Regions from separate parts of the Brevibacterium sp. CT2-23B genome, predicted to be linked through region 2. Evidence: riboswitches for the same ligand, from Rfam matches in the RefSeq annotation. Region 2 holds a riboswitch; each other region holds the start of a gene.

Region 1 (7,667 bases), on a different contig from region 2:
CGGCAGATGTTGCCGGTGCACACGAAAACGACGGATGCCAGACTCATATCTCCTCCTCGGGCAGGGCGTGCGGGGCTCTGATCACGATACTGTGGGGCCATGACTTCTGAAACCTCACTGACCTCGATCAGGCCTCAGGATGACCTGTACCAGCACATCAACGGCGAGTGGATCGACTCGTTCACGATCCCCGACGACCGGGCCGGCGACGGAGCCATGCGTGAGCTCTTCGACACCGCCGAGACCAAGGTCCGCGACATCATCACCTCCGTGACCGACACCCCGCAGGAGCCCGGCTCCGAAGGGCAGAAGGTCGCCGATCTGTTCACCTCATTCATGGACGTCGATCGCATCAACGAACTCGGTGTCGCCCCTCTGACCTCGACGTTCGCAGCCATCGACGCCGCCGAGGACAAGTCAGAACTCGCCGCCCTGCTCGCCCGGATCGAGACCGAAGGCATCGGCGGTCTCCTCGGCGGATACGTCACCGCCGATGCGAAGGACTCCGACGTCTACGCCCTCTATCTCGTCCAGGCCGGCATCTCCCTGCCCGACGAGGACTACTACTTCAATGACGACCACGCCGAGGTGCGCGCGAAGTTCCTCGCACACGTGCAGAAGATCGCGGCCCTGGCCGGCCTCGGTGAGAAGTCCGGGATCTCCGACGCCGAGGTGGCCGCCAAGGTGATGACGTTCGAGACCGAGCTCGCCCGCCACCACTGGGACCGCGTGGCCTGCCGTGATGCCGAGAAGACGTACAACAAGTATTCGATCTCCGAGCTGCGCGACCTCGGTCCCGAGTTCGACTTCGACTCCTACCTGGGGATCCTCACCGCCGATGCGTCTGATCTCAAATACCTCGTGGTCTCCCAGCCCTCGTTCGTCACGGGCATGGCGAAGGTGTGGGCGGAGACCGACATCGAGACCATCAAGACGTGGCTGCGCTTCGTCGTCGTCTCCGACACCGCCTCGCTGCTCTCCGATGAGTTCGTCGAGGAGAACTTCGACTTCAACTCCCGCACTCTCTCGGGCACTCCTGCCCTGCGGGAGCGCTGGAAGCGCGGGGTCAGCCTCGTCGAGGGCTACCTCGGTGAGGCCGTGGGCAAACTCTACGTCTCAGCTGAGTTCCCGCCGTCGTCCAAGGACGCGATCGACCATCTCGTGGGCATGCTCATCAAGGCCTATGACAAGTCGATCCGCGAGCTCGACTGGATGAGCGAGGAGACGAAGGAACGCGCCCTGGTCAAGCTCTCGAAGTTCACTCCGAAGGTCGGCTACCCGGAGGTGTGGCGGGAGTACCCGGCCGCGATCGACGCCTCCGACCTGGTGGGCAACGTGCGTCGCTGCTCGCAGGCCGAGCATGTGCGGCAGGTGAAGCGGATCGGCGGGCCCATCGACCGCACGGAATGGCTGATGACCCCGCAGACGGTCAACGCCTACTACCACCCGGTGATGAACGAGATCGTCTTCCCGGCAGCGATCCTCCAGCCGCCGTTCTTCGACGCCTCCGGTGAGGTGGCCGCGAACTTCGGAGCGATCGGCGCGGTCATCGGCCACGAGATCGGTCACGGGTTCGACGATCAGGGATCGCGCTACGACGGTGACGGCAACCTCGTCGACTGGTGGACCGAATCGGATCGGACCCTGTTCGAGGAGCGCACGAATGCGCTCATCGCCCAGTACGAAGAGCTGGTCCCGACAGGTCTCGAACTGAATCAGCACGTCAACGGGGCGCTGACGGTCGGTGAGAACATCGGCGACCTCGGCGGTCTGTCGATCGGGTGGAAGGCGCTCGAGCTCGAACTCGGCGAACGCGCGGGCACCCCGGGCGTGCCGGTGGCGCCGTCGGCCGAGCAGGCGAAGGCGTTCTTCGAGGCATGGGCGAAGGCATGGCGGTCGAAGATGCGCACCGAGGAGCGCGTGCGCAGGCTGTCGATCGACCCGCATTCGCCGGAGGAGTTCCGCTGCAACCAGGTCGTGAAAAACATGTCCGCCTTCCACGACACCTACGGCGTTGCAGAGGGCGACGGCATGTACTTAGCCCCCGACCAGCGAGTCACCATCTGGTAATTACTACCTGACGGCGGCCCAGCAACCTCGCGCGAGGTTGCTGGGCCGCCGTTAGGTAGTTCTGGGAGGAAACGGGCGCTGGGACTGAGGCTGGGAGCCGGCCGTCAGCGGTGGTGGCGGATGAGGGCGACCATGCGGTAGTCGAATTCCTGCCAGCTCGTGATCGAGGCACCGGACTCCATGGCCGCCTGGAAGTCCTCAACCTCGGTGCGATCGGATTCGAGCGGAATGTCGAAGGGCATCTCCACGTAGATCAGCCCACTGGCGTCGGTGTGGACGATGTCGAAACCGGCCTGCTTCGGGTCGAGTTCGTTGTTCATCACGATGAGCAGACGGTCCGCCGGCGCCTCGTATTCGGTCTCGATGCCATCGACATAGCCCTGCTGCGAACGCAGCTCACGCTGGGCCTGGATGACGAACGCCGAGTACGCGCCGATGCCGATGACCGGAATCCGTGAAGTCAGCGCTTCGGTGGCGACATCGATGAGCCGCGACCGGGCCTTGCGCCCCAGCGGCGACAGATCTCCGCCGGACATCGCGACCCCGTCGAAGCCGACGAGGGAGATCCGCCCGTCGTCGTGGTTGGGGTTGAGGATGGTGATGTCGAGGCCGAAACGCGAATACCAGGGGCGCGTCACCTCGGCGCTCTCTTCGTCCCACCACACGTAGAAGAGGAACGGCACGTTGATCCCGGCCTCCGAGTAGAAGAACGGGGGACGCCGCTCACCTGCGGTGACGTCGAAGGGAACGACGTTTCCCTCGATCGGGGCCGGGCAGGTGGCGAATGAGGTGAACGCGAACGGGTAGTTCACCGCACGGTTGAAATCGATGACGAGCGACCCGTCCTGATTCGGCACTCCGAGGTCGATGGTCCGCCACGCAGCGGTGGTGCTCCCGTTCGTCGAATCGTGGAAGTCCAGTTGGAGTCCGGTCTTCGGGCACCCGGTGGCGAGCAGGCTCACCTCACCGTGCGAGGTCTCGAAGGTGACGGTTCCCGCCGCCTGTGTCTGCAGCTGCAGGTCCTCTTGGGCGGTTTCGATGGTGTAGGTCTTGAACGGGTCGAACCTGGTGAACCGGGCGAGGAAGACGAAGTCCGGGTCCGGGTCGAAGACCGGAACCTCGAAGAACTTCCCGAGCAGCGGGGACTTCGAATTGCGCACACGCACGCCGAGGCGGCCGCCCCGATCGATGAGTTCGTAGAGGACGTTGCCGACGGTGAACCAGTTGAGCGAGCCGCCGTTCGGAAGCTTCGCGCTGAACCCATTCTCTTCCACGCGGACCTGTGGCTTGGCGGGCGCTGCTGCGTGCCAGTCGGATCCGCCGTCGGACCCCGCATCGGATCCGGCATCCGTTCCGGCAGAAGAGTCGGCACCCGCAGCGTCTGCCGCAGCCGCGCCCGCACCGGACTGGTCCATCACCCTCGGCAGAGTCGAGGTGTCGCTGGGCACGGCCGGGCTGGTCGCACGGGTCGGTCCTCCGCCGTTCACGCCAGAAGCAGCAACGGCACCAGCCGACTCACCGTTGCCGACCTTGCTGAGCAGGTCGAATGTCTCGGCTGCGGGGCCGGCCTTGATTCCGGTCTTCAGGGATACGGTCACCCAGCCGTCGTCGACGGTGAACGTGCCGGGGGCGTCGGTCCAGGTCGATTCGGCGTCGAGCCAGTGGAGTCCGACGACACTGAGCCAGCCGAACGGTTTCGCAAGGGCTGAGTTCCGTGAGTCGCGCCAGGTGTTCCACTCCGTCACGAACTGGTTCACGTCGAACACTCCTTGCCGTCGCTGGTGCGGTCGCAGGGTCGCTGCCCCCGCCTGATTCTCGGACCCGGTGGCAACCCGGCGTCTGAGACCTGATCTTCTTCACCTCCAAACTACCGCAAACGATAGGCTGGGGAAATGAATGAATCACTCCCGAGACCGGATGTGGCCGCGACGACAGCGGCTGACCTCGGCGACTTCGTCAGCGCATCTCCCAGCTCCTACCACGCGGTGGACACGGCAGCGAAACGCCTGGAAGAGGCCGGTTTCTCCCGCCTCGACGAGTCCGTTCCCTGGGTGCTGACGCCCGGAACCGGGCACTACGTCATCCGCGACGGCGCGCTCATCGCGTGGATGAATCCCACCGTCACCGAGGTGGCTCCCCGGTTCCGTGTGTTCGGCTCCCACACCGATTCCCCTGCGTTCAAACTTAAACCCGGCGGCGAGTTCACCGCCGAAGGCACCCGCCAGGTCGGGGTGGAGATCTACGGCGGGCCGCTGCTGAATTCGTGGCTCGATCGTGAGCTCGCCTTCGCGGGTCGACTCAGTCTCGCCGACGGCAGCATCGTGCTCGCCCGCACCGGGCCGATCGCCCGCATCCCGCAGCTCGCGATCCACCTCGACCGGCAGGTCAATGAGGGCCTGGCCCTGGACAAGCAGCGTCACACCGCTCCCGTCATCGGTCTGGCCGACCTCGCCGAGGCGGACATCATCGAACTGCTCGCCGCCTCTGCCGGGGTCGATGCCGAGTCCGTCGTCGGCCACGATGTCTACACCATTCCCGTTCAGGAGCCGGCCCTCTTCGGTGCCGCCGAAGAGTTCTTCGCCTCGCCGAGGCTGGACAACCTCCTGTCCGTCCATGCCGGCGTCACCGCGCTCACCCAGCTCGATGCCGACGGGCTCGACGGCATCCCTCTGTTCGCGGCGTTCGATCATGAGGAGATCGGGTCGAATTCGCGTTCGGGCGCGTGCGGTCCGTTCCTCGCCGATGTCACCGAGCGCATCGTCGCCTCCTTGCTGCCGCAGTCGACGCGCAGCGATTATCTCGCGTCGATGGCCACCTCGGTGTGCGTCTCCTCCGATGCCGGGCATGCTGCCCACCCGAACTATCCGGAACGGCACGATCCGCATGTCCGCCCCAGCCTCGGCGGAGGACCGCTGCTCAAGCTCAACGCTCAGCAGCGCTACGCCACGGATGCGGTAGGCGCCGCCGTATGGTCGCAGGCGTGCGCGGCCGCCGGGGTCGAGTACCAGGATTTCGTGTCGAACAATGCGATGCCCTGCGGGTCGACGATCGGACCGCTGACCGCAACCCGACTGGGCATGACGACCGTCGATGTGGGTCCGGCTCTGTACTCGATGCACTCGGCGCGCGAAATGGTCGCGGTCTCCGACGTCGTCGCCCTCGGTGCGGCAGCGAAGGCGTTCCTCCAGGGCAGCTGACCCCCAACCTGTCGCTCGAGGAGCCGCAGTTGTCCTCACTGCGTCATTCGTGATACGAACGGCACGACGCCACGGGAGCCCGCTGCAAGGGCTGAGATCGGACTGGATCGTCCGAGACCGTAGAACCTGATCCGGTTGATACCGGCGTAGGAAGTGAGGACTGCAGATGACTGCATTCACCCCTGAAACACCTGCCCCTGCCACGACTTCGTCTGACGCAGATTCGCACGACCAGTTCACCCTCAAGCAGTATCCGACGCATTCGCCGGCGTGGGTCGAGGACGAGGAACACGGCATCCGCGTTCCCGTGACCCGCATCGAGCTCGAGGACGCGAACGGTCGGGACAACGATCCCGTCGACGTGTACCGCACTGTCGGACCGGGCAGCATTCCGGAGGAGGGACTGCCCGCTCTGCGATTCCCGTGGATCGAGAATCGTCTCGACACTGAGACGTATGACGCCCGCGGCCACCGCATCGCCGATGACGGTCGTGCCGCCGTTCGCCGAGGTGCCCCGTCACAGCAGTGGAAGGGACGCAAACCGGTTCCGCGAAGGGCCAAGTCCGGCCGCACGGTGACCCAGATGCACTACGCAAGGCAGGGCATCATCACCCCGGAGATGCGGTTAGTGGCGCTTCGCGAGCAGTGCGATGTCGAACTCGTGCGCGCCGAGCTCGCCGCCGGTCGCGCGATCATTCCGAACAACATCAATCACCCCGAATCCGAGCCGATGATCATCGGCAAGGCGTTCCTCGTCAAGATCAACGCGAACATCGGCAATTCCGCGGTCACCAGCTCCATCGCCGAGGAGGTGCAGAAGCTGCGGTGGGCCGCGAAGTGGGGTGCCGACACCCTCATGGATCTGTCGACCGGCAATGACATCCACACCACCAGGGAGTGGATCATCCGCAATTCGCCGATCCCCATCGGCACCGTCCCGATCTATCAGGCGCTGGAGAAGGTCGACGGCGATGCGAACGCACTGACCTGGGAGATCTATCGCGACACGGTCATCGAGCAGTGCGAGCAGGGTGTCGACTACATGACCGTGCACGCGGGTGTGCTGCTGCGCTACGTTCCTCTCACGGCTGACCGGGTCACCGGGATGGTCTCACGCGGCGGGTCCATCATGGCCGGCTGGTGCCTTGCCCACCACGAGGAGAACTTCCTCTACACCCACTTCGATGAACTCTGCGAGATCTTCGCTCGCTACGATGTTGCTTTCTCGCTCGGCGACGGACTGCGGCCGGGTTCTATCGCCGATGCCAATGATGCCGCCCAGTTCGCCGAGCTCGACACTCTCGCCGAACTCACCGAACGCGCTTGGGCCCACGACGTCCAGGTGATGGTCGAAGGGCCCGGGCACATTCCGCTCCACCTCGTGCGGGAGAACGTCGAACGTCAGCAGGAGCTCTGTCACGGTGCGCCGTTCTACACCTTGGGTCCGCTGGTTACGGATATCGCGCCCGGATACGACCACATCACCTCGGCGATCGGGGCGACGGAGATCGCCCGCTACGGCACGGCGATGCTCTGCTACGTCACCCCAAAGGAGCATCTCGGGCTGCCCGACCGTGACGACGTCAAGACCGGGGTGATCACGTACAAGATCGCCGCGCATGCCGCCGATATCGCGAAGGGCCACCCGGGGGCGACGGCCCGCGATGATGCGCTGTCGAAGGCTCGATTCGAATTCCGGTGGCGGGACCAGTTCGCCCTCGGCCTCGATCCGGAGACCGCCGAGGCGTTCCACGACGAGACGCTGCCGGCGGAACCGGCGAAGACCGCGCACTTCTGTTCGATGTGCGGTCCGAAGTTCTGCTCGATGCGCATCTCCCAGGACATCCGCGACACCTACGGCAGCGCCGAGGCGCAGGAGGCCCTGGCGGGAATGCAGCAGAAGAGCCGCGAGTTCCTCACATCGGGCGGAGAGGTCTGCCTGCCCGATCCGACCGTCGGCCTGCGGGAAGGCTGAGTCCGGCTCCGGGCCGGATCCCGCCCGTCGGCCCTCAGAACAACTGAGGAACGGGGGCCCCGGAGAATCCTGGCCGCGGGCCGCGCTGCCCGCCATGCGAAGCGTGGAGCTCCGCTCCTCGTCAGCGTCGATCAAGGCGGAGCGCGCCTACTGGACTGTACACAGATCGACAGACGCGCCACGCCTTGAATGAGCAGTTCGGAGACGATGTAGGTTGACGGTATGAGCGAACTCCAGCGTGCCTTCGACGCGCACCTGCACATCATCGATCCGAGCCATCCGCTGATCGAGAACAACGGTTATCTGCCCGATCCGTTCACGGTCGCCGACTATCGCGCGCGACTGCAGAGCCTCCCCGATATGGGAGTCGAGGTTGCCGGAGGAGCCGTCGTGTCCGGTTCGTTCCAGGGCTTCGACCAGGGGTA
Region 2 (7,667 bases):
ACCCCGGAGCTGAAAGCACTCGAACAGGAGAGCATCGAACGCGAAGCCGCGAACGACGGCGATGACAGCTTCGACGACGTTCCTTCGACACCCGCACAGGAGAGGAGAAATCCGGAATGAGCACAGCAGTCGTCACCGGTGCTGCCAGCGGAATGGGGCTGGCCACCGTGCGCACCTTGGCCGCCGACGGCTGGACGGTGGTGGGCATCGACATCGCCGAGGCGGTGGAAGAGGTGGACAACACCACCTTCCTCACCTGCGACATCACCGACAGAGACAGTCTTGGCCGGGTCCTCGGCGACTACCTCGGGGAACCGGGAGACGAACAGTCGATCGACCTCGTCGCGAACATCGCCGGCATCTTCCCGCCGACGACGATCGAAACCTACACCTCCGACACCGTGCGAGCGATCTTCGATGTCAACGTACTCGGCACTCTCAACGTCTCCGCCGAATCCCTGCCGTGGATGTCGCAAGGCTCAGCGATCGTCAATTTCGCCTCCGTCGATGCGTTCACCGTCTCTCCCGGCCAGCTCGTCTACGGGGCGTCGAAGGCCGCAGTCGTCATGGTGACAAAGAGCCTCGCCCTCGAGCTCGCCCACCGAGGGATCCGCGTCAATGCCATCGCCCCCGGCTGGGTCGACACTCCAGGCAACAAGGCCACCGGACGGATGGAAGCTGCCGCCGTCTCCGTGCCTCTGGGGCGAGTTGCCCAGCCAGAGGAGATAGCACGCTGGGTCGCTATCCTCGCGTCGGCCGATGCCGGATTCATGACAGGGGAGACCGTCGTCATCTCCGGCGGGGACGTGATCCGCTGATGCCTCCCTGCGATACCCCGCATATCTGCCCACCCCAATCCCGTCGGGAAGGAACCACCGCTATGACCACACCGAAGTACGCCGTCATCGGTGCCGGAGCCGCCGGACTCTCCGCGCTCGCCCAGCTGCGCAAGGCCGGGATCGACGCGGACTGCTTCGAGAAGGACGACCGCGTCGCCGGACACTGGAACACCGACTATGATGCGCTCCACCTCATCACCGCCCGGGATCAGACGTTCTTCGAAGACTTCCCGATGCCGGCGGACTATCCGCATTTTCCGCGCCGAGACCAGGTCAGGGACTACATCGTCTCCTTCGCTGAAGAGTTCGCACTGACCGATCACATCCGCTTCTCCACCGCAGTCGAAGCGGTCGAACCGATTGGCGGAGCGGACTCGGCCGGCACAAGAGGATGGACCGTACGCACGCGGAGCAGCGACGGCACAGTTTCCGAACGCGACTACGACGCGGTGCTGGTCGCCAACGGGCACCTGCGTGATGCGAAGATCCCGAACGTGCCCGGGACATTCACCGGCAAGCAGATTCATTCCTCCGAGTATGCGAACACCGGCGACATCGACGGTGACCGGGTGCTCGTCGTCGGAACAGGCAACTCCGGTTGCGATCTTGCAGTGGATGCGGCACAGCATCGCTTCGAGGTCGACATCGTGGTCCGCAAAGGCGTCTTCTTCCAGCCCAAGACCTACTTCGGCAGGCCCCGACAGATGCTTGAGTGGATGAACCAGTTCTCCGCCGAGGAACAGGACTTCATCGCACGCCTGCTCGCAAAGGTCTCACTCGGCGACAACACGGAATATCCCGGACTGCCGGCGCCAGCCGAACGTACCCTGGCTGAAGGCTACGCGGTGGTCAACGACCTTCTTCTCTACTGGATCCATCACGGGCGGATCAGCGTCCGCCCCGCAATCGAACGGTTCGACGGACGGACAGTGACCTTCGACGACGGCACACAAAGGGACTATGACACGATTCTCTACGCGACAGGGTTCAATCCGAGCCTTCCGTTCCTCGACGATCGGCTCGTTGCGAAGAACGGGACGATGCCCGTCAAACACGCGGCCGGAATCATCCCCGCCGGTCTCGACAACCTGTACTACATCGGACTGACTGCACCGCGAGGGCCGCAGATTCCCATCTACGGAATGCAGGCAGCGCTCGTGGCGAAGATGTTGCAAATTCAGGAATCAGGGACGGTCTCCGTCGCAGGGTTCCTCTCGGAGCGATTCCCACCGGAGCACGGCATCGATATCGTTCGTGCACCATGGCTGAAGGAACTCTCCGAAGTCGAGACGGCAGTCGATGCCCTCCTCTTCGCCGAGAAGTCGACGACGGCGACAGGAGCGCGAGCATGAGGACCGCACTGATCACCGGAGGAGCAAGAGGGCAGGGGCTCTCGCACGCCAAACGGCTGGCGGCAGCCGGGTGGGCTGTCGTCATCGGCGATGTCCTCGACGAGGACGGCACAGCCTCGGCGAAGGAGCTTTCCGACCTCGGGCACAGTGTCGATTATCGTCACCTCGATGTCTCCGATCCGGACAGCTGGGATTCGGTGATGGAATTCGTGCGCGATGAGCATGGCAGTCTGCACGGACTAGTCAACAACGCCGGAATCATCCACGTCGCCGACATCGTCGAGGAGTCACTGGAGGTGTGGAACAGAATCGTCTCCGTCAACCTCACCGGCAGCTTCCTCGGACTGAAGGCGGCGTCCCCGCTGCTGGAGGTCGGGTCGTCAGTGGTCAATGTTGCTTCTGTGTTCGGCCCGATCGGCGCCAGGGGCTACGCGGCGTACTGCTCGACGAAGGCGGGCATCATCGGGTTGACCAAGGTCGCCGCGCTCGAGCTGGCCGAACGGCGGATCAGGGTCAACGCCATTTGTCCCGGCGGGGTGTCCACGAAGATGAATGAAGACGAGCCTGAAGGCGGCGTCTCCGATGACACCCCGTTCGGTCGCCGCGCGGAGGTCGACGAGATCTCGGGAACCGTGGCATTCCTCCTCTCCGACGATTCCCGATTCATCACGGGCACGGAAATCACCATCGACGGGGGGCTGACAGCGAAATAGGTGTGTTGGCAGGTCGGAGAACTGTCTACACTCGGACCCATGGCGACCAAAGCGCAGAACATCGCATCGATCGAAAAGGCCCTCGGCGAACCATGGGCCGCCACCCGTGCTCGCTTGGAGGCGGCCGGGGGAGCGTCGGCGAGTCACAAAGAGCTCGCCGACGCTCTCTATCCCCAGTTCTACGGCAGAGTCGACAACCACGGCTGGTGGGTCCAGGGCGCCGTCGTCGCTTACGAGCAGGAGATCGGACGCCGAGTCCCCGGCCAGCGCGCCGACGGCACTTTCGACGTCGCCGTCTCCCGCACCATTCCCGGCGATCGTTCCGCACTCATCGAAAAATTCGCGTCCCTCGTCGGCGACACCCTCAACGAGGTTGCCCTCGACGGTGATCCCCGCACCTCGGAGACGGCGAAGCGCTCCTTCTGGCGAGCCAACCTCGAGGGCGGCACCAAGGTCGAAGCCGCAGCCGAGACGAAGAGCGAAGACAAAACCCTCTTCGTCCTCACCACGTCAAAGCTTCCCAGCCCCGAAGCCCTGGAGGAATGGCGGGCCTTCGGCAAGGACTTCCTCAAACAGCTCTGAGCTCTGACCGTCCGGCAGTTTTGATCGACCGCCGGTGGAACAGCTCCGACCTCTTGTGAGCACGGCAGCTCCGAGACACCCGATCCGCCTCAGCCGATGATCGGGTTCCAGACTCCGAGCATGTGAGCCGCACCGATCGCGACCGCGCAGACAGCCAGACTGAGAAGCACCGCCACGACATCTCGGACCGCGAAACTCGACCGCCTGCGCCACGTGTGGCCCGGACGACCGAATGCCCGTCCCTCCATCGCCATCGCCAGGTTCGTTGCCCGGCGAATCGAGACCACGAGCAGGACGAACACTCCGCTGAAGAGGCTGCCCGTGCGCCGCAGAAGCGAACCGCCCGCGACGCCTCTGGCCCGCCTGGCCATCGCCAGTACCTGCCACTCACTGACCAACAGTCCGAGCAGACGCGAGGCCGCGAGAACCGAGACCACGACGAGCTCCGGCAGCCGCAGGTGCTGAATGAGCGCATCGGCGAGATCACGCGGATCGATCGTCGACGCGAGCACAATGAGCGGGATCGCCAAAGCCAGGGCACGGACGAAGATCGCCGCGGCGGCCGTCAACGAACCCGTGGTGAACAGAATCGGACCGAAGTCGACGCCCACATCCCCGGTCTTCTCCGCCAACAGCGCCGTGCCCCAAGCGGCGAGCAGAGCGCCGGCGGGGAGGAACCACAGCCGCTTGGCCGCGGCCACCAGATCGAGTCCCGTCGCCGGCAGCGCCAGCACTGCCGCGAGCAGCACCACCCCGGCAGAGATGAGATCAATGCTCAGCAGCGCCCCGACCATGAGGATGAGGGCCACTGCGATCTTCGTCAGCGGATTGCACCGAGCCAAAGCGGTGGAACGCACCACGGGGATGAGCTGTCCCGGATCCTGTACGGCGACCTCGGGGGAGGGGCGAGAACGCACATCGAGACTCTCACTCACCGCGATCACCCGCCCTGACACGCGATTCCGACTCGTCGACGACATCGCGATCTGCACTCAGGCAGCCACCGAGCTCGAGGACATCGGCACCTATGGCCTCGAGGAACGCCTGATCGTGGCTGACCGCGACCACCGCGGAACCGTGTACCAAGGCATCGAGGAACATCTCCACCAACCCCGCCCACGTCAGCGCATCCTGACCGAAGGTCGGCTCATCGACGATGAGCACCCGTGGCCGGGGCGCCAGCATCGTTGCCACCGACAGGCGTCGCTTCTCCCCACCTGAGAGACTCTGCGGATGAGCCTGCGCCAACCCGGTGAGACCGAGTCCCTCAAGAAGCTCATCCACCCGTGCCTGCGACTCGGCGGCAGACCATCCGGCCAGTCGGGGGCCCAGCTCGAGTTCGGTCGCCACGCTCGAGGTGAGGAACTGGTGTGCCGGTTCCTGGAAGACCATGCCGATGTGCGCCGCCAGCTGCTTCGACGGCCAGGCGAATGGCCGGGCCCGTTTGGCTCCGTCCCGCAGGGGCGCCTCGGCGAGGACCTGTCCGGAGAATTCGGGCAGAAGGCCCGCCAGGGTCAGGGCCGTGGTCGATTTGCCTGCCCCGTTCGCACCGACGATTCCGAGTGCCTGACCGGCACGCAGGCTCAGGTCAAGGTCGGTCGCGGCGGGGGTGGCCATGCGCGGTCGAGCAACGCTGAGCCGATGGGTGCGCAGCAGAACCTCGCCGATGCGGCCCGACGTCCGATCGATTCCCGCGGTTCCGCCTCGGCGCGGGTCGGGGGAGTGCCGCGGCATCCAGATTCCGCAGTCGACGAGTGTGTCGGTCAGGTCCGGATCGGAGAAGATCTGCGCGGGCGGACCTTGGGCAGCAATGCCGTCGCGGCCGAGCACGATGACCCGGTCGACGTGATCGATCCACAGCTCGACCCGGTGTTCGACGACGAGCATGGTCGCCTGTGTCTCGGCCTGCACGGTGAGCACGGCATCGCGGACCTCGGTCGCTGAGGCGGGATCGATATTGGCCGTCGGTTCGTCGAGGACGATGACCTCCGGGGCCATCGCATGGATCCCGGCCAGAGCCAGCCGCTGCTTCTGCCCACCGGACAGAGCGGCACTCGGATGCTCCGGCGGCAGATCGAGTCCCAGCGCCTGCAGGGACTCGGGGACCTGAGCGTCGATTGTCTCGGACGGGAGTCCGAGGTTCTCCATCCCGAACGCCACATCATCACCGATGCGGGAGAAGATCACCTGAGAATCGGGATCTTGGAGGACCAGCCCGGTGCTGCCTCGGCGGGGATCCGGTTTCTCACCGCCGACGAGGAGTTCACCGGTGGCCTCACCCGATTCCTCGGGCAGGACACCGGCGACGGCGTGGAGGAACGTCGATTTGCCGGCCCCGGAGGCGCCGAGCAGCAGCACTTTCTCTCCGGCCGTGATCTGCAGATCGAGCGGTCCGACTGCCGGCTGGTCACGGTCGGTGTGTGTCCATGAGAAGCCGGCGGCCGTGATCGGCAGCGCCATCAGCGCAGTCGGCCTGAGGCGAAGGAGCTGAGCGCTCCGGTAGCCGCGATCGCCCGGTAGGCGAACCAGGCGCCGATCCCGGAGATGACGAGGCCGGAGACGATCGCGCAGACTGCGTAGATCGCCTGGAAGCCGAACTGCCATTCGGCGTTGTACATGATGTTCTCGCTCACTGCCATGAACGCAGCCGCCAGCATGCCCGATGCGGCGGTGACCCACAGGGTGAAGCGCTTGTAGCCGAAGGCGGCGAAGACGAGTTCGGCACCGAGGCCCTGCAGCAGACCCGAGAGCAGAACGGTTGCTCCGAAGTGGGAGCCGAGGACGGCTTCGACGATGGCCGCGATGAGTTCGCACAGGAGCGCGGCACCGGGTTTGCGGATGATCGCACCGGCGAGCGGACCGGCCAGCACCCAGAGCCCGGCGATGAGGCCGATCGACGGCGGGAATGCCTGGAAGGCGAGTTCGAGGACCTTCCAACTCAGCGCCAACACCCAGAACACGAGTCCCACGGCGATGCCGAGAACGGCGGTGGTGACATAGTCGACCACCCGCCACTGTTTGGATTTCGGCGCCGCGGTGAAGGCACGTGAAGGGGTGGGGGTGGTGTTCGGCGTGGTGGTTTTCGGCATTGTGCCTCCTCATTTCAAGGAGGGGTGAAGAGTCTCGACTTCCTTCGACGGTGCTAACCGCATCAGGTTCGAGGGTCTGCAGCTTCTTCTGCACTCTCAGCGCCCCTGACGGCGCTCCCCTGTCGTAGCCACCACTGTACAACAGGGGAGCGGGGCAGCGACCGGGATCCGTGGCGACGCGGAGGCCGGGGGTGGTCATCGAGGATTCACTTCCCGTTCCCATTCCCGTCGATGGGCCTCGAACAACCGGACACTACTGGTCAGTAGGAATGGGCGGGTGAATACGCATCGACTTAAGAGACCGCTCAGTGCCCTGTCCGCCGCCACCCTGCTCGCCGCTCTGGTGGCGGCCCCGGTGCCCGTGCGTGCCGAGCCATCTCTCGGTTCCGGAGGGGCGACCGCGACCCAGGGCGCGAAGGCCGACTCTGCTCAGACTCCGAGCCCTGACCGGACGGATTCGCCCGCCGAGGCGGACGCGGGGAGCGAGGCGATCACCGATACCGTGTTGCAGGTCGGGGCCGACTCCACGGCGCGCAACCTCTCGTGGATGAGCGAGAGTGCCGGTGGGGGAGAGGTCCGGTGGGCACCGGCTAGTGAGGTCGACGGCGGAAAGCTCCCCGCCGATGCTGACAAGGCTGAGACCACGGACTCGGGCCTTGCCACCGACCTCAAGCGTCACTTCAACCATGCGAGCATGACTAACCTGGAACCCGACACCGAATACGCCTACCAGGTCGGCAGCGACAAGGACGGGTTCACCGAGGTGCAGCAGTTCACCACAGGATCGTCCGGAGGCGTTGACGAATTCCTCGTCTTCGGCGACCCTCAGGTCGGCGCCGGAGGCGGAGATCCCGACGACGCGGCCGGTTGGGACCGGACCCTGTCCTCGGCAGCGGCCACCGCCGACGACCCGAGCTTCTTCTACTCGCTGGGAGACCAGGTCAACTCCGCCGGCAACCAAGAGCAGTACGCTCAGTACCTGGCACCGGAAGCGACCCGGACGATCCCGCAGGCGACGACGATCGGCAACCACGATGTGTCATCGAAAGCCTACGAGCAGCATTTCAACCGACCCAATGTCAGCCAGGACCA
Region 3 (7,667 bases), on a different contig from region 2:
CGTCCGGGAAAGGCCTGAGCGCCGGTGCCGACCTGAGCAAAGAATCGCCGGCCATCAGTGCCGAAGACGCGATCAAGACTGCCGAGGAGGAAGTCGGGAACGGAATCGTTCATGGCATCGAGCTCGACTGGGACGACAAAGACGAGGCCTGGCAGTACGAGGTGTCCATCCTCGACGGAAACACCGACCATGACGTCGAGATCGACGCGGAGACCGGGAAGATCGCCGAACACGAGCAGGACTCGACCGATGACAAAGAGAAGGCCATCGACCTCAACGATCCGATGGCCTTCGACGACGCTCTCAAACTTGCCCAGAAGAAAGCCGACGGAAAGCTCGTGAGCTGGAAACTCGAATTCGACGACGGCAAGCAGGAGTACCAGTTCGATTTCGAGAAGGGCAGCGGAGACGTGGAAGTCACCGTTGACACCGACTCCAAGAGAGTCAGCGTCGATGACTGACACCGGTCGTCTCACGGTCATCGCCGGACCTATGTTCTCCGGAAAATCCGAAGAGCTTATGCGCAGGGTCCGGCGGGCTACGATTGCCGGAATCGATGTCCTCGTCGTGTCCCACTCGCTCGACACCCGATCGGACATCTCCACGATCACCTCGCACACCGGGGTGAATATCCCCGCAGTGCCGCTCGGAGACGTCGCGTCCCTTGCAGGGGCGGCCCTACAGAAGGACTATGACCTCATCGCCATCGATGAGGCGCAGTTCTTCGGCCCGGAGCTCGTCCCCGCCGTCGAGGACCTCCTCAGCCGTGGACTCGACGTCATCGTCGAAGGACTGTGCGTGACCTTCGACGGGCAGCCGTTCGAACCGCTGCCCAGCTTCATGGCCGTCGCTGAGGAGGTCCTGAGACTCACGGCGGTGTGCACAGTCTGTGGGAAGGACGCTGTGTTCCACCAGCGTTTGGAACAGACGGAGAGCCCGAACGGACCAGACGCAGCACGGACAGTTCAGCCACCCGAGGCGACTCTGGCCGCGACTGAGATCGACGCCAGCCACATCGGTGGCTTGGATACCTATGTCGCTCGCTGTCGGCAGCACTTCACCGGGGCCGGGTAGCTTCACCGGACCTGTCCAACGGTCCTAGCCGTCGATGCTGTCCCAGACCTCTCGCCAGATCCGCGCGAGGTCTGGGATCTGATAGTGGGCGTTGAGGCCGCTCGGCTGCGGAACCACATGCAGCGCCACATCAGCCGGCCACCCGTCGATCAGCGTCGTATCCTGCCGGCCGAGCTGAGCTTTCGGCACCTGAAAGCCGGTGCGGAACGCTGTGATCCCGGCGATCGCGACCGCCCGGGGTCGGATATCGGCAAGACGCTCGATGAGGTGAGCCGCACCTTCACGCAGCTCCTGCCGGGAGAGTTCGTCGGCGCGGACAGTGGCTCGCCCCACGAGGTTGGTCAGACCGATTCCACGACTGAGCAGCTGCAGCTCATCCGCAGGCTCGAGCCCACACGAGGCATCGACTTGGTGATCGGTGAGACCCGCCTGATGCAGAGACGGCCAGAAACGGTTGCCGGGACGTGCGAACGGCGCATTCACCGCGGCCGTCCACAGCCCCGGATTGATACCGACGATGAGCATCTTCAGCCCGGAGGAATCGCTCGGCAGAATATCGTCGATCGCATCCGGGTCGTCCGTGGCGAAAGCCGCGAGATCGTCCTTGGTCGGTTTGCGACCGCCCAGAGGGGATAGCCGACGATTGCTGACGAAGTTGTCCTCACTCACATCTTTCACACTACCGTCGTACCATGAGCCACGATCATGTGACCCCACAGCCCGGAGAGTCCGCACCCTTCCATTTCAACGACCGCTGGACCACCGACGCCGGAATCGAATCGGTGTGGGCGGTTCTGGAACAGGTCGACGAGTGGCCTGGGTGGTGGCCGGGACTGACAGCAGCCGAAAGGGTCGGGGCTGCACAGGCTGACGTTGATGCCGCCGATCTGCCGGTGACCCCAGGCAGCCGAGCCCGCCTTCTGGTCCACGCACCGGTCGGGTGGTCTCTGCGGTTCTCCATCGAAGTCGAGGAGGTCGATGCACCCCATCACATCCGGTTCCGGGCGAGTGGTGATCTGCGCGGCGAAGGCCGATGGACTCTGACCGCCACCGAGGGGGTGACGACAATCGATTCTCTGTGGTGTGTGACGACGAGCAGAACGATCATCAGTGCGATGCGACCGCTGTCCGGACTCATGCATGGGGCAGTGATGAGAGCCGGCGAACGGGGACTGCGATCACGACTGGCCGACCGGCCCGGCTCCTGAGCGAACCGGTACCCAGGTCCTCGAATCTGCCGGTCGCTGGTCTCTCTGGTCTGCCGAGGCGCGAGCGGCGGCCTCCCACGCCTCGATGCCCCCGGCAAGCGAGCGCAGACGTACTCCGGTCGGGACCGATCGGGACAGAATCTGGGCGGCCTCGGCCGATCGGGCCCCGGACTTGCAGTGGAAGACGATATCGACCGGTGCCTCAGCCCGGCCGGAGGCACCGAGCAACGACTCAAGCGCCTGCCACCCGCCGTCTCGGAGGGCGCCGAGCGGCAGATGCATCGAGCCGGGGATGGCCGCCAGCTCACGTTCCCAGTCCTCCCGCACATCGACGACGAACACATCGTCTTCGACGGACAGGAATTCGGCGACGTCGATCTCATCCGCCGCAGGCTCTGCCACGCCGCCGCCGTCTAGGTCCACAGCACAGGCGGCAGCCACCTCGGTGAGGTCGGTGACCGGGGGACGGTCGGGATCGAGGGAGAACCGCAGGGTCGAGTACTCCCCGGTCAGCGCCTCATAGCGCAGCAGCCGACCGATGAATGGGGCACCGATGCCGCAGATGAGCTTGATCGCCTCGGTTGCCATCGCCGAGCCCACGGTTCCGCACAGCACACCGAGGACTCCGCCCTCGGCGCAGTTGGGCACCGAATCGGGTTCCGGGATATCCGGGAACAGATCGCGCAGCATCGGCCCGTGACCGGGAACGAACGTGCTCACCTGACCGGCGAAGCGGAAGATCGTGCCCCACACCAACGGGGTGCCGGTGAGTTCGGCGGCATCATTGGATAAGTACCGAGTGGCGAAGTTGTCCGCCCCGTCAACGACGACATCGTGTTCAGCGAAGAGACCGAGCACATTCTCCGGGCTCAGCCGTTCCGCGATCGTGCGCACCTCGAAGTTCGGATCGAGCCGGTGCACGGCATCGGCGGCAGATGAGACCTTCGGTCGGCCCACATCCGCATTCCGGTGGATGATCTGGCGCTGCAGGTTCGAGGCCTCCACCACGTCATCGTCGATGATCGTGATCGACCCGACTCCTGCGGCCGCGAGATAGTTGAGGACTGGAGCCCCGAGCCCGCCGGCGCCGATGACCAGCACCGAGGCGGCCCGCAGACGCCGTTGTCCCTCGAGTCCGAATCCCGGCAGGCTCAGGTGCCGGGAGTAGCGTTCCAGCTCCGTCCGGGACAGAGACTCCACGGGGTCGACGAGAGGAGGCAGCGACGGAGGAGTGGCGGCAACGGTGGTCATCGTGCTGCGACCATTCCATCGAACGGCGATGATGCCAATGCCAACGGTCGTTTGGGAATCCTCCCGGCTCCGGCCGCCAGATGCCCGGCCTCGACGGCCAAAGCCATCGCCCGGGCCATGGCGTGAGCATCGTGGGCGCGGGTGACCGCCGAGGCCAGCAGCACCGCGGTGCACCCGAGCTCCATCGCCAGAGCGGCATCGGAGGCGGTGCCGACACCGGCGTCGAGGATGACGGGCACCTGTGCACGGGAGACGATGGTCTCGATGTTGTGAGGGTTGAGGATGCCCAGCCCACTGCCGATCGGAGCACCGGCCGGCATCACCACAGCCACGCCAGCGTCCTCCAGACGCTTCGCCAGGGCCGGATCGTCGTTCGTGTAGGCGAAGACCGTGAACCCATCGAGGACGAGCTCCTCGGCTGCGGCGAAGAGCTCGATGGGATCCGGCAGCAGGGTGTCCTCATCCGCGATGACCTCGAGCTTCACCCAATTCGTCTCCAGCGCCTCTCGGGCCAGTCGGGCGGTGAGCACGGCATCCCGGGCCGTATAGCAGCCGGCGGTGTTCGGCAGCACCCGAATACCCAGACGCTGGAGCATTGTGAACACTGAGTCGCGGGACTCGGCATCGAAACGGCGCATCGCCACAGTGGTCAGCTCGGTTCCCGAAGCCACGAGTGCGTCTTCGAGAATGCTCAGGGAACTCGCCCCTCCCGTGCCCATCACGAGGCGAGACGACATCTCCACATCATCGATCGTCCAGGTCATCTCAACCTCCCTGCACAGCGGTGACGATGTCGACGGTGTGCCCGTCGGCCAGGGTGTAGTCGGACCAGGCACCGCGACGGATGACTTCACCGTCGACGGCCAGGGCGATGCCCAGGCGGCCGCCGTCGGCTGGTGTCCCATCGGGGTTCAGTTCCCGTCCGGTGACGTCGGCGATGAGGTCGAGCGCCGAGGTGGCACCCGGCAGCTCATGGCGAGCGCCGTTGAGGACGATGGTCGGTGAGTGTTCGTGGTCGGTCATGCGTTGCTCCTCATCGGGTAGGCACTGGTGTGGTCTGTGGTGAAGCGGTGTGGGGACACGGACTCGAGCGTCCCGTCAGGAGGCCAGTCGGAGGCGACGCCCAGGGCGAGCTCGGCACCGAGCCTGCCGCCGAACGGGGCCAAGAGGATGCCGTGGCGGAAATACCCGGTGCTCACGATGCAGCCGGGATCGATGCGGCCGATCATCGGCAGGTCGTCCGGAGAACCGGGCCGGGCACGGGTGGTGATATCGGTGATCTCCGCGTCGAGGATGCCCGGGACCAGTCGCTGCCCGTCGGCGAGCAGCCGGTGAATCGTCCCGGCCGGAGTGCCGGAGAGTCCGTCCTCACGCGAACTGGCACCGAGCACGATCTCGCCGTCCGGGCGAGGAACCAGGTAGACGGGGCGACCATTGACCAGCCCGCGGATGGTGCGGCTCAGCAGCGGAGTCGCCTTCGCGGAGGCGCGCAGTCGCAGAACATCACCCCAGACCTCACGCAGAGGCAGCTGCGGGGCACCGACGATCGCGGACACAGCGCTGCCGGCGCAGATGATCACCTGATCGGCCTCCAACCGGCGGCCATCGCCCAGTGCGACTCCCACAGTCGTATCGCCGTCCTTGATCAGGCTGGCCGCCCGCTGGCGAATGAAGCCTCCTGAGTGAGAGGACAGGACAGTCAGCAATGCGGCAGTGAGCCGACGGGGGTCGATCGAGTGATCGCCTGGAATGTGGACTGCCCCGGCGACGGCAGGCGACAACGACGGCTCAACCCGGCGGGCAGCACTGCCGGTGATGAGCTCGGTGGCGAAACCGGACCGCGATTGTGCATCGCGCAGCTCCCGCAGAGCCTGCAGATCAGCTCGGTCACCGGCGCACACCAATGTTCCGGCATCCGAAAAACCGAGATCGCTGCCAGCGGCGCTCGCCACCTCGGCGGAGAACTGAGGATACATCTGCGCGGAGGCTCGCATCAGCGGGTACAGGGGAGTCTGCCCCCAGACCACCTCGGCGGCGGGAGCGAGCATCCCTGCGGCAGCATGGCTCGCACCCTGAGCGGGCGCAGGATCGATGATGGTGACTTCGGTACCGAGGCGGCGCAGATACCAGGCCGTGGACAGGCCGATGATCCCGGCGCCGACGACAATGACTCTCACAGCTTCTCCCTCCGGCGGCATGATCCGCATCAGGTCTGACGGTCGGCTCCTACGCCCTCTCAGCCTCGTTGGGAGGCTCCCGCGAACTCCTCTACTCTATGACCATGACCACACAGATGCCACCGCGCACCGCAGCGCGGCAGACGAAGAGAGCCTGGAGAGAGGCGCGACTGGCAGAGGCGAAGCTCTACCTGTGCACCGATGCCCGGACCGGTCAGGGCGACCTCGCCGAGTTCCTCGACGCCGCCTACCGTGGAGGTGTCGACATCATCCAACTGAGGGACAAGAGCCTCGAGGCCCGCGCCGAGATCGCGGCATTGGAGGTCCTCAAAGATATCGCCACCCGTCACGACAAGCTCTTCTCAGTCAATGACCGTGCCGACGTTGCGCTGCTGACCGACGCCGACGTCTTCCACGTCGGTCAAGGCGACCTCACCAGTGCTCAGGCCAGGGCTGTGCTCGGACCCGATGTCATCCTCGGCCGCTCGACCCATTCCCTCGAGCAGGCGCTCGCCGCCGAGGCGGACCCGGAGACCGACTATTTCTGTGTCGGGCCGGTCTGGGAGACCCCGACGAAGCCAGGCCGCGCCTCTGTGGGGACGGCGCTGCTGACCGCCACCGCCGCCGAGGCGGCCAAACCGTGGTTCGCGATCGGCGGTATCGCGACCGGGGAGAGGCTGGACGCGATCCGTCAGGCGGGCGCGAGGCGTGCCGTCGTCGTCCGTGCGATAGCCTCGGCTGAGGATCCCGCTGCGGCCGCGCGGGAGCTCAAGGAGGAGTTGGAATGACCCAAGCAGCTGACAGCGCATCCGACGGAATGGGTGCTGGCGCCGACCTGTCGATTCTCATCGCCGGGGCGGGGGCGACCGGCGGAGCGTTCGGCACCTATCTGCAGGAGGCCGGACGCAATGTCACTTTCCTGCTCCGGCAGGCACGGGCGGAGACGGTCCGCGCGGAGGGGCTGCGCTTCACTGCACCCGGTGATGATCGGACGAATCAGGTCGATGTCATCACCGCTGAGGAACTCACAGCCGCACCACGAACCTTCGACCTCGTCATCGTCGCGGTCAAAGCGGGTGGACTCGACTCGGTCATCGCCGATATCGGACCGGCTGTGGGCGAGCAGACGACGATCATTCCGTTCCTCAACGGCATGGCTCAGATCGAGAAGCTGCAGAGCAGATACCCCGGACAGGTGCTCGGAGGGTTCGTCAAGATCGTCGGCACCATCAGGGACGGAGCCGTCGTCCAGCTCACCGACCTGGCCGTGATGACCATCGGAGATCTCCACGGCGCCGAAGTGCCCACACGCATCTCCGAGGCGCTCGATGTGCCCGGATTCAAACTCCAGACCGTCGATGGAATCATCGACGGGCTGTGGGAGAAATGGATCTTCATCGCCGCGGCAGGAGTCGTCACCTGCCTGTTCCGCGCCCCGGTCGGAGCGATCATGGAAGCCGGCGGCAGATCGCACGTGTATGCCATCGTCGATGAGCTCGAAGCCGTGGCGGCTGCGGCAGGACACCCGGTGTCGGAAGCCTCCCACGCCATGACTATCAAGATGCTCACCGAGGACGGTTCCGCCTTCACCTCATCCCTCTACCGGGATGTGACGGCAGGGCTGCCGAGCGAAACGGAGCACATCCTCGGCGACCTGTCGATCAAGGCGGAGGATCTGGGAGTGGCGACTCCGCTGCTCGACCTCACACTTGTGCAGCTGCGGGCAGGGGAAGCCCAGAAGCGGCTCTGACTTCGGCAATGCCGGTGCGCAGCATCGCCAGATACGGCTCCTGCGGCTGAGCGTGTTCGACGTCGGACGAACGATGCGCGGCGGTGAACGTGACCATCGGGACACCGTCGACATCATCGAGGACGAGCAGCGTCTCGTACCCGCCCGGACCCAGAGAGTGGGAGCTGCCGGCTGCCAGATCGAAGACGAGGCGTTCCAGTGGACTGT

Evidence for each region. A riboswitch is a leader RNA that binds a small molecule or an ion and turns the genes downstream of it on or off. The one in region 2 is predicted to bind thiamine pyrophosphate.
Region 1: it holds a riboswitch for thiamine pyrophosphate, as region 2 does, so the genes downstream of both, thiC (phosphomethylpyrimidine synthase ThiC) here and HIM68_RS15570 (ECF transporter S component) in region 2, are expected to answer to the same signal.
Region 3: it holds a riboswitch for thiamine pyrophosphate, as region 2 does, so the genes downstream of both, thiO (glycine oxidase ThiO) here and HIM68_RS15570 (ECF transporter S component) in region 2, are expected to answer to the same signal.

Annotation. Positions count from the first base shown of each region.
Region 1 is NZ_JABBYK010000004.1:126,387-134,053, forward strand. It holds gene HIM68_RS11615 (low molecular weight protein-tyrosine-phosphatase) at 1-47, opposite strand, end outside; gene HIM68_RS11620 (M13 family metallopeptidase) at 100-2,070, shown strand; gene HIM68_RS11625 (DUF1684 domain-containing protein) at 2,175-3,827, opposite strand; gene HIM68_RS11630 (M18 family aminopeptidase) at 3,963-5,267, shown strand; TPP riboswitch at 5,329-5,436, shown strand; gene thiC (phosphomethylpyrimidine synthase ThiC) at 5,434-7,242, shown strand; gene HIM68_RS11640 (amidohydrolase) at 7,465-7,667, shown strand, end outside.
Region 2 is NZ_JABBYK010000006.1:153,250-160,916, reverse strand. It holds gene HIM68_RS15605 (APC family permease) at 1-120, shown strand, start outside; gene HIM68_RS15600 (SDR family NAD(P)-dependent oxidoreductase) at 117-818, shown strand; gene HIM68_RS15595 (NAD(P)/FAD-dependent oxidoreductase) at 881-2,191, shown strand; gene HIM68_RS15590 (SDR family NAD(P)-dependent oxidoreductase) at 2,188-2,904, shown strand; gene HIM68_RS15585 (hypothetical protein) at 2,944-3,486, shown strand; gene HIM68_RS15580 (energy-coupling factor transporter transmembrane protein EcfT) at 3,576-4,403, opposite strand; gene HIM68_RS15575 (ABC transporter ATP-binding protein) at 4,414-5,946, opposite strand; gene HIM68_RS15570 (ECF transporter S component) at 5,946-6,575, opposite strand; TPP riboswitch at 6,598-6,706, opposite strand; gene HIM68_RS15565 (FN3 domain-containing metallophosphoesterase family protein) at 6,853-7,667, shown strand, end outside.
Region 3 is NZ_JABBYK010000001.1:288,036-295,702, forward strand. It holds gene HIM68_RS01325 (PepSY domain-containing protein) at 1-461, shown strand, start outside; gene HIM68_RS01330 (thymidine kinase) at 454-1,074, shown strand; gene HIM68_RS01335 (mismatch-specific DNA-glycosylase) at 1,099-1,743, opposite strand; gene HIM68_RS01340 (SRPBCC family protein) at 1,767-2,282, shown strand; gene moeB (molybdopterin-synthase adenylyltransferase MoeB) at 2,253-3,533, opposite strand; gene HIM68_RS01350 (thiazole synthase) at 3,530-4,297, opposite strand; gene thiS (sulfur carrier protein ThiS) at 4,299-4,556, opposite strand; gene thiO (glycine oxidase ThiO) at 4,553-5,710, opposite strand; TPP riboswitch at 5,700-5,803, opposite strand; gene thiE (thiamine phosphate synthase) at 5,815-6,498, shown strand; gene HIM68_RS01370 (ketopantoate reductase family protein) at 6,495-7,460, shown strand; gene HIM68_RS01375 (DedA family protein) at 7,414-7,667, opposite strand, start outside.